2 regions of the Rothia sp. HMSC076D04 genome follow, and region 2 is predicted to be linked to the other one. Evidence: predicted binding sites of a transcription regulator. Region 2 holds the regulator's gene; the other holds the start of a gene.

Region 1 (5,160 bases), on a different contig from region 2:
TGGATACCCTAAAAAACACCTGTTTTTATTACAGAATGATTACAATGAGGCGCGGGTCACTAAATCCGGCTCTCCGTACCAAATTGGGTGGTAAAACAGCCCCCAAAAAGTTCGCTACTATTGAGTCATCAAGTAATCGTGAGATTTCCAAAGTCCTCGGGTTGCTTGTGTTTGAGTGAGTGATAGATACCCCTGGGTGTCATGAGAAGCGACTGTGTATCGATGCGCAGTCGCTTCTCTGTTTAACTTTTGAATTTCAGTGGAACCTCAGCCGGGCGGAATCCAGCCGGAACCTAATCCGTACCGAGCATGCTCCAGAATCTGTTCCCTGTGCATCCCGCACAGGCAACCCGTACATGTATCCCGCGCGGTCAATGCCGAATGCGCTGATAGGGGAGTATTACGCATAGGTGCCTGCTGTGCGGTCACAACCCCTACACTGGAACTATGACTACTTACCCCGAACCCACCCTCATCTTTGAGAACCCTGAACTGACCGTCCGTGCGTTCAGCGTCTCCGAGATGGACAATAGCGTCTACCTCATCACCATGCGCGCCACCGGCGAGCAGGTGCTCATCGACCCTGCAGACGATGCAGAAGAACTCTACGCATTCACTCTCGACGCGCTCCTGAACGACTGCCCGCAGCTCGAACTGGCAGATGGTGAAGAACGCCGCGTGCGCGTCATGGAGAAGGAAGAGGACTTCAACTCCATCAGGCCCCGCGCTATTGGTCTGACCGGCATTCTGGTTACTCACGGCCACTGGGACCACATCCGCGCTATTAAGGAGCTCGACCACCTCACCGGTGCCGTGACCTCCGCGGGTGCAGCTGACGCTGCTGAGATTAAGGAACTGGAAGACTACACCGTCGAAGAGGAGCTGACCGGCGGCGAAAGCTTCGACTTCTACCTCTCTGATACCGTCATCCGCGCCCTGCACGTGCCCGGCCACACCCCCGGATCCATCGTCTACACCCTCGAAACCACCTGGGAAGACGGCACCCCCGCAACCCTGCTGTTCACCGGCGACGCTCTCTTCCCCGGCGGCGTGGGCAAGACCGACTCCCCGCAGCAGTTCGGTGAGCTCTTCTCCAATGTGCTCGAAAAGCTCTTCGGCGGCTTCGAAGATGACGCCATCGTGCTGCCCGGCCATGGCCGCTCCACCACCCTCGGCGACGAGCGCCCCCACCTGGAAGAGTGGGGAACCCGCGGCTGGTAAACCGCGCCTGACAGTCCGCCTCATATAAGTGCTGCACCCTCATGCCTTCACCCGCCGCATAATCCCGCTGGTGAAAGGCGTGAGGGTGTAGAATTTAAGTTCGAAGATAAGACGAAAGGATTTTCGATGACACCCCGCCCGGCACACGGTAGCACCGCACTCAAAGCGAACGACCTGACCAGTATCCGGGTTCAGGGTGCCCGCGAAAACAATCTCAAGAACGTAGACCTCACCATTCCGCGTGATGCGATGGTCGTCTTCACTGGCCTCTCCGGCTCCGGTAAGTCCTCCCTCGCCTTCGACACCATCTTTGCGGAAGGTCAGCGCCGCTACGTTGAGTCGCTGTCCTCCTACGCGCGCATGTTCCTCGGACAGGTCGACAAGCCCGACGTAGACTTCATCGAGGGCCTCTCCCCGGCGGTGTCTATTGACCAGAAGTCCACCTCCAAGAACCCGCGCTCAACCGTCGGTACCATCACCGAAATCTACGACTACATGCGTCTGCTCTGGGCGCGCATCGGCCACCCGCACTGCCCCGAATGCGGCGAAGAAATCACCCAGCAGACCCCGCAGCAGATCGTGGACATTCTGCAGGATTACCCCGAACGCACCCGCCTGCAGATCCTCGCACCCGTCGTCAGTGCACGTAAGGGCGAGTTCGTAGACCTCTTCAAGGACCTGCTGACCCAGGGCTACTCGCGTGCCCGCGTGGATGGCGAAACCGTGCAGCTCTCCGACCCGCCCAAGCTCGCCAAGCAGTACAAGCACACCATCGAGGTGGTCGTCGACCGCATCGTCATTAAGGACGGTATTCACCAGCGCCTGACCGACTCCATCGAAACCGCGCTCAAGCTCGCCGACGGCCGCGTGCTCATCGACTTCGTGGACCGAGAGCAGGACGACCCCGAACGTACCCGTTCCTTCAGCGAAAACCTTGCCTGCCCCAACAACCACCCGCTGCAGATCGACACCATCGAGCCGCGCGCCTTCTCCTTCAACTCGCCGTTCGGCGCATGTAGCGCCTGTGACGGCATCGGCTCGCGCCTGGAAGTAGACACCGAACTGCTCGTGCCCAACCCCGACCTGACCCTCGGCGAGGGCGCTATCGCCCCCTGGTCACAGGGCAAAGCAACCACCGAATACTGGCTGCGCCTGCTCGCAGGCCTGGGGGAGGAACTCGGCTTCGACCTGGACACCCCCTTCAAGGACCTGCCCGCCAAGACCCGCGCCGCGATCCTGGACGGCAAGGACTACAAGGTTGAGGTGTCCTACCGCAACCGATTCGGCCGCGAACGCCGCTACACCTCCGGATTCGAAGGCGTGAAGGCGTACATCAAGCGCAAGCACGAAGAAACCGAATCGGACTTTGCCCGCGACCGCTACGAACAGTACATGCGCCAGGTCGCCTGCCCCTCCTGCGGCGGCGCGCGCCTGAACCCGACCATCCTCGGCGTGAAGGTCGGAGGCCAGTCCATCGCAGACATCACCGACCTGTCCCTGGCTGACGCGCTCGCTTTCGTGCGCGGACTGCAGCTCAGCGCCCGCGAAGCCAAGATTGGCGAGCAGGTCCTCAAAGAAATTGACGCGCGCCTGCAGTTCCTGCTGGACGTTGGCCTGGATTATCTGACCCTCTCACGCTCCGCCGGTACGCTCTCCGGCGGTGAGGCGCAGCGCATCCGCCTCGCAACCCAGATTGGTTCGGGCCTGGTCGGCGTGCTCTACGTGCTCGACGAGCCCTCCATCGGCCTGCACCAGCGCGATAACCGCCGCCTCATTGAAACCCTGACCAAGCTGCGCGACATGGGCAACACGCTTATCGTGGTTGAGCACGACGAAGACACCATGCGCGAAGCCGACTGGATCGTGGACGTAGGACCCGGTGCCGGCGAGCACGGCGGCGAAATCGTGCACTCCGGCAGCTTTGAGGAGCTGCTGAAGAACACCAAGTCCATTACCGGCGACTACATGGCTGGCCGCCGCAGCATTGAGGTGCCCGCATCCCGCCGCCCCGTGGACAAGAAGCGCCAGCTGACCGTGCGCGGCGCCCGCGAAAACAACCTCAAGAACGTGACTGTGTCCTTCCCGCTGGGCGTATTCACGGCGGTGACCGGTGTGTCCGGCTCGGGTAAATCCACCCTCGTCAACGACATTCTGTACACCTCCCTGGCGAACAAGCTCAACGGCGCCAAGCAGGTACCCGGCCGCCACAAGAGCATCGACGGCCTGGAACACCTGGACAAGGTCATTCACGTGGACCAGTCGCCCATCGGCCGCACCCCGCGTTCGAACCCCGCCACCTACACCGGCGTGTTCGACCACATCCGCAAGCTGTTCGCAGAGACCAGCGAAGCGAAAATGCGCGGCTACACCCCCGGCCGATTCTCCTTCAACGTCAAGGGTGGCCGCTGCGAGGACTGCTCCGGCGACGGCACCCTGAAGATTGAAATGAACTTCCTGCCGGACGTGTACGTACCCTGCGAAACCTGCCACGGCAAGCGCTACAACCGCGAAACCCTCGAAGTGCACTACAAGGGCAAGACCATCGCCGACGTACTCGAAATGCCCGTGGAAGAAGCCGCAGAGTTCTTCGCCGCATTCACCCCGATTGCGCGCCACCTGAACACCCTCGTGGACGTGGGCCTGGGCTACATTCGCCTGGGTCAGCCCGCAACCACCCTCTCCGGCGGTGAAGCGCAGCGCGTGAAGCTTGCAACCGAACTGCAGAAACGCTCCAACGGCCGCTCCATCTACGTGCTGGACGAGCCGACCACCGGCCTGCACTTTGAGGACATCCGCAAGTTGCTCGCCGTGCTGCAATCGCTGGTTGACAAGGGCAATAGCGTCATCACCATCGAGCACAACCTAGACGTGGTCAAGTGCGCCGACTGGATCATCGACATGGGCCCCGAAGGCGGTAGCGGCGGCGGCACCGTCATCGCCGAAGGCACCCCGGAACAGGTGGCTCAGGTGAAGGGCTCGCACACCGGCGCGTTCCTTGCTGAGATCCTGAGCTAGCCGAGAGCTTGAACTAGAGGAAACCTACGTGACTGATACTCAAGGAACTGAACCTAACTCGGGAGCCGAGCGCTCTGCGGGTGCTGCGGGCTTTGGCGCGCGCCGAGACACTGTGAACCGGGGTGTTGTGAATCGTGGCGCTGTGACCACTGCGGACCGTGCCCGGCACATCCTGCACACCCAGCTTGAGGCGGACTTCTGCCAGGCGCCCGGGTCGATTAGCCGCGCCCTCGAAGAGCTGCGCGACTACCCGGATGCCGAGAGCCTGCCGCTGCTCGCCACCGTGCAGCCTCCCTCCGAGAAGATGGGTGCCGCACGCCGCCGCAACGACGACATCTGGGAGTTGCGCGTCGCCAACTACGCGAGCGTTGGCATTCTCTGCGCCAAACATCCGCGTGTGCTGGAGAAGGCGATTGACTACATGCTCGGCGACCAGTCGAACTGGTTGGGCGACTACGCGCAGCTTCGCCAGCTCAACGAACTGCTCACCCCCTACACCCAGCAGGTCAGCGGCACGAGTATCTACTACACGCCCGGCCGCGCCCTGCTGAACTCGGTCGTACCGGAGGGCGTGCAGGCGCAGGAGGTCAAGTGTGCCGTGCCCGGTGTGGGTATGATGCGTCGCGTTGACCCCGCCGAGCTGAAGGCAGCGCTACTTGCCGAAATCACCGGCGAGCGCACTATTCGTAGGGAAGCAAATGCCTCCGCCGGTGCCCTTGAGGTTGACCCGGAGGACACCGAGACGCGCGTAACCCGCCTGCGCGTGGAGCTGCTGGACGCTGAGCAGATTGAGCGTTTCCGCGGGGATAAGCGCTACTCGAACGCGCTGGGCTTTAGCGTGACCCGCCCGGATGTGCTGGTGCTCGCCGCATACCCGGTGGAAGAGGATGCAGCTGATGTACCCGCGGCGGGGGAGAGCGACCC
Region 2 (5,160 bases):
CAGAAGATGTCTGAGCAGAAACGGCGGGGGTAGAAGCAGCAGAGGCAGAAACAGCAGGAGCGTGGGCGGGCTGAGCCACCTGCGCAGGACGGGGTGCATGAGCCGCACGAGAAGAGCGAACAGACTGCGAAGACGCAGGCACACGAGAACGCCCCTGCATGGTGCGGGCCGACACGGTGCTGGCGGACGCAGTGCGGGCGGGGTGAAGTACCACCAAACCTGCCGGAAGGTGTGCAGAAGTGCCACGAGAAGCAATAGGTGCTGCAGTAGTCATTGTGGTTCCTTTCTCTCAGCTCGCCCCGGGGTTGCCCCGCGGGTCTAGCAATGCCGAGCGATACCCGCTCGGAGGTCCTAGTTGAGTGATAACTATGGAGTGGTGATTGTTAGGCGATAACTATTGGGTAGCTAGTCCCTAGTTAGGTCAGAGCGTCGGATGCACCGGGCTGCGCTGGGTCGCACTGGGTGACCCCGGAACCCCATCCCCTGCGCTCTCTCTTCGCCAGATGCTCCCTAGAGCATCCAAGGTAGATCATGCGAAGAGAGAGGCAGAGGATTCGAATACATTCGAACACCCATTCACTCTCCTCTCCCGAAAGACTCCGGGTTGAATCTTCGAATATTTTTCGAACATTCACCCGTAAATCCTGAATTCCAGGAGAGATTCAAGAGTATATACGAACTCTTGTTCTAAAGTCTAGCAGAGATGTACTAAAAATTTCTTCGAGTTTCGAAGAAAAAATCTAGAATATTTGTTTGAGTTTTTCGGTGTAGTGTTCTACACTGGTGTCAAGAGACGTTCCACACGCTCCTGATGAGTCCTACTCACAGCAGGTTTCTGTACCCGTTACGGTTTGATTCTGTATCGAATGCAGGTGCTGCTGACTGAGTTTTATAGGGCGGAGGCGCATACTCGTTGCCTGCGTATCGCTCCGGTATCGCTCCGGCACGGATAGAATTCCTCCACCCCCTGACGAGATAAGACCCATTTCGGCAGAACCAAAAAATTTTTAGGACTTCACCAGAAAACGTGTGAAGCACCCATCCGTGCCCCGACCGGACTGTGTCTCAAACAGACTGCAGAGACCGGAGTACAGAATTCGGGGCACAGACCGAAGGAAAAGAAATGGCAACAGCACCCCGTCCGGCGCTGACCGCGCGCCAGCAGAAGATTCTTGACGCGATCCGCACCGAGATTGAACAGAAGGGTTACCCGCCGTCCATGCGCCAGATTGGTGACATGGTGGGTCTTGCGTCCCTGTCCTCGGTCACTCACCAGCTCGGTCGCCTCGAGACCATGGGCTACATTCGCCGCGACCCCAAGCTCCCCCGTGCCATTGAGGTGCTGGATGAGAACGGCATCGGCATCCACGGTAGCGCTTCCTCTTCCCTGCCCGAGCTGCCGAACTTCGAAGTCGGCGATGAGGACCTCGTACCCGTTCCCCTGGTTGGACGAATTGCAGCGGGCGGCCCCATCACTGCCGAGCAGTCCGTGGAGGATGTGCTCGCTCTGCCCCGCCAGCTGGTCGGTAGCGGCAAGCTGTTCATGCTCAAGGTCAAGGGTGATTCCATGATTGACGCCGCAATCTGCGACGGCGACTGGGTGGTTGTCCGCGAGCAGCACACCGCAGACAACGGCGATATTGTTGCTGCGCTACTTGACGACGAGGCAACCGTGAAGGTGTTCCGTCAGGTCGACGGCCATACCTGGCTCATGCCGCGCAACTCCAACTACGAGCCGATTATGGGCGACCGCGCAACCGTCATGGGTAAGGTCGTATCCGTGCTGCGCAGTCTCTAGACAGCACAGCCTCTAAAAGACATAGCCGCGAGGCTTTTAGCTCTCTATAGAAATCACCCCGGTGATACGTAAACGTTCACGTATCACCGGGGTGATTTCTATATGTCTAAATTTATATGCCCAAAACGGGGCGGCGGCGCGGCAAGGAATGGATCTCGCCCGAGCTAACGCTCAATACTCGCCGAAAGACGAGCCAGCGCACCAATCACGGCTGCCTTATTCTGCGTCGACCACATCGGCGGCATCGCCTTCATCAAGAAACCGCCGTAACGTTTAGTCGCCACACGAGAATCCAGTACAGCCACCACGCCGCGGTCAGACACCGAACGAATCAGGCGGCCCGCGCCCTGCGCCATACGAATCGCCGCATGGTGAGCAGAAACCGCCATAAAGCCGTTACCGCGGTGACGGTTCACCGCCTCCGTACGAGCCTGCGCAATCGGGTCGTCCGGGCGGGGGAACGGAATGCGGTCCATCACCACCAGGCGGCAAGAGTCACCCGGAACATCCACGCCCTGCCATAGGCTCATCGTTCCGAACAGGCATGAGTCAACGTCCTCGCTGAACTCCTCCACCAGAGCCTTGAGCGAAGACTCACCCTGCAGAAGAATGTTCAGGTCGCTATGCTCACGCATGTACTCGGCGGCACGCTCAGCGGCACGCTTCGAGGAGAACAGGCCCAGGGCGCCGCCCTCCGACGCCTCGCACAGCTCACGCAGACGCTCCAGCTGACCCTCGTGCACACCAAATCCCGGAGGCTTCAAATCTCCGGCAACGTACATGATGCCCTGCTTGCGGTAGTCGAAAGGTGAACCCACATCGATACTCGTCCAGCGCGGCGCACCCTCCCCTTGCAGTCCCAGGGCAGCGGCTGCAACATCAAAAGAGTCACCCACCGTCAGGGTCGCACTCGTCAAAATCACGGTGCGGTCAGCGAACAGACCGTCACGTAGCTGCAAACCGACGCTCAACGGAGCGATATTCAGGGTCGCCGGGTCGGTATCGGAAGCAGCCACGTAGCGGCCGTTCTCCCAACCGCCCTGACGAGAAATCCACAGAACGTCCTGCTCGCCCGAAGCCTCCAGAATGCGGCTGCTCATATCGTGCACCTCAGAGACACGCGAGCGCGCCATCTGCAGGCCGGCGTCAACGTCCTGACCGTCCGGTTTGGTATCGGACAGGGCGGTGCGGGCGGCATCGTTGACCGCAGAAATAGCGGTCAAAAGGCGACCGTCCAGGCCTTTCAGCAGGCCCTCGGCAAGACCCTCGAACGCGGTCTCCAGGGTGCCGGCTGCCATTTCCAGTGCGCCGGAATCAGCCTTCGAATGCTTCTTCACGCTACGTGCCGCACGGCGAACCATCGCAACCGTCAAAGAACCAGACACAGCACCGGTCACGCGGTCCACCAGCTCATGAGCCTCATCAATAATGACCGTCTCATGTTCGGGCAGAACCTTCATGCCTTCAAAAGCGTTAATCGCCAGCAGGGCGTGGTTCGTGATGACAATGTCAGCCTCAGCGGCGCGACTACGCGCCATCTCGCTAAAGCACTCTTCCACCAGCGGGCAACGGCGACCCAAACACTCGGCGGCGCTGACCGATACCTGAGCCCAGGCGCGGTCAGAGACGCCGGGCTTCAGCTCGTCACGGTCTCCGGTCTCCGTGCGGTCAGCCCACTCGCGCAGGCGCACCACTTCCTCACCCACGCGGGAGGTCGAAGAAGGCATGTCAAAGAGAGCATCCGGTTCGTCTTCCGGGTAGCCACCCTCCAGCTTGTGCAGGCAGAGGTAGTTATTGCGGCCCTTAAGCAGAGCCACCTGCGCCTGCGACTCCGGGCGCGGTTCCAGCGCTTGTAGAAGACGCGGAATATCGCGGTTCACGATCTGCGCCTGCAGGGCAAGGGTCGCCGTCGCAACCACAATCGGCTGATCCGACTCCCCCACCCGCGCCAGGGCAGGAACCAGGTAGCCCAGGGACTTACCGGTACCGGTACCCGCCTGGACCAGCAGGTGACGCTGCAGCTCAAGAGCCTGCGCCACATGCGCCGCCATGGTGCGTTGACCGGCGCGGTTCTGACCGCCGGTGGCGGCAACCGCCTCGTCCAGCAGGGTCAGGGCATCCTTCGCACCGGGCAGGGTCTCAAGCTCCTGCCCGGTGAATCGGGTGCCGTCGGTTGCCGGTCCGGGTACAGTTCCCGGGGTGTTTTTGGGCGCGTTGATGCTCTCGGTCACGCTCGTCCGCCCCTATAGAGCCTCAGCGGTGGAGGACTGCTCGGAAACAGAAGCGGTCGCTTCAGCCAGAGCGTGTGCCTCTGCAAGTTCCTCTTCCAGGACCTCTAGCAGGTCACCCTCCAGCACATACTCGGACAGTTCGGAGGCTACATCCTCACGGACCAGAGCCACCACGAAGGTGCCGTCCGATACGAAATCGGTGCTCTTAATTTCGGCGTCCCATTCATGCAGGCGCGAAATAATCTCACCGTGCGAGTACGGAATCAGCAGCTTCACCTCAATGGAGGGGCGCGGAATGGTGTCCGCGATCTTCTGCTTCAGCTCCTCAATGCCCTCACCGGTACGCGCCGAAACGATCACGTGCTCCGGCTCGCGCTGGCGCATACGCTCCAGCACGAACGGGTCGGCGGCATCCGCCTTATTCAGCACAATGATCTCGGGGATATGGCGGGCGTCAACCTCCGCGATGACCTCGCGGACAGCACGAATCTGCCCCTCCGGGTCCGGGTGCGAAGCATCCACCACGTGCAGGATGACGTCAGCGTCAGCGACCTCTTCCAGGGTGGAGCGGAACGCCTCCACCAGCTGGGTCGGCAGCGAACGCACGAAACCCACCGTGTCAGAGAGGGTGTAGCCGATACCGTCCGGGGTCTGAGCCTTACGGACGGTCGGGTCCAGCGTCGCAAACAGGGCGTTCTCCACGAGCACGCCGGCATCGGTCAGGCGGTTCAGCAGGGAGGACTTACCCGCGTTCGTGTACCCGGCAATAGCCACCGAAGGCACGCGGTTACGGCGACGGTTCAGACGCTTCGTCTCACGCGCCGGCGCCATCGCAGCGATCTCACGCTTAAGCTTCGCCATGCGAGCGCGCAGGCGGCGGCGGTCCATCTCAATCTTGGTTTCACCGGGACCACGCGAACCGATACCCTCACCGGCTGCGGCGCGGCCACCCGCCTGACGAGACAGGGACGCACCCCAACCACGCAGACGCGGCAGCATGTACTCCAGCTGAGCCAGCTCAACCTGCGCCTTACCCTCGCGGGACTTAGCGTGCTGAGCGAAAATGTCGAGAATCAGGGCGGTGCGGTCAATGACCTTGACCTTCACGATGTCTTCGAGGGCACGACGCTG

What was found. The regulator LexA, encoded in region 2, represses DNA repair genes until DNA is damaged. The targets are predictions, from matches to a motif close to TCGAACANNTGTTCGA.
Region 1: uvrA (excinuclease ABC subunit UvrA) is a predicted target of LexA. The motif match lies at 1,310-1,325, and genes of this name have one in related genera.

Annotation. Positions count from the first base shown of each region.
Region 1 is NZ_KV817369.1:335,071-340,230, forward strand. Features, by position in the region: gene HMPREF2980_RS05785 (MBL fold metallo-hydrolase) at 448-1,221, shown strand; gene uvrA (excinuclease ABC subunit UvrA) at 1,348-4,236, shown strand; gene HMPREF2980_RS05795 (GNAT family N-acetyltransferase) at 4,265-5,160, shown strand, end outside.
Region 2 is NZ_KV817374.1:21,732-26,891, forward strand. Features, by position in the region: gene HMPREF2980_RS09370 (LysM peptidoglycan-binding domain-containing protein) at 1-274, opposite strand, end outside; gene lexA (transcriptional repressor LexA) at 1,124-1,798, shown strand; gene HMPREF2980_RS08000 (ATP-dependent DNA helicase) at 1,963-4,029, opposite strand; gene hflX (GTPase HflX) at 4,042-5,160, opposite strand, start outside.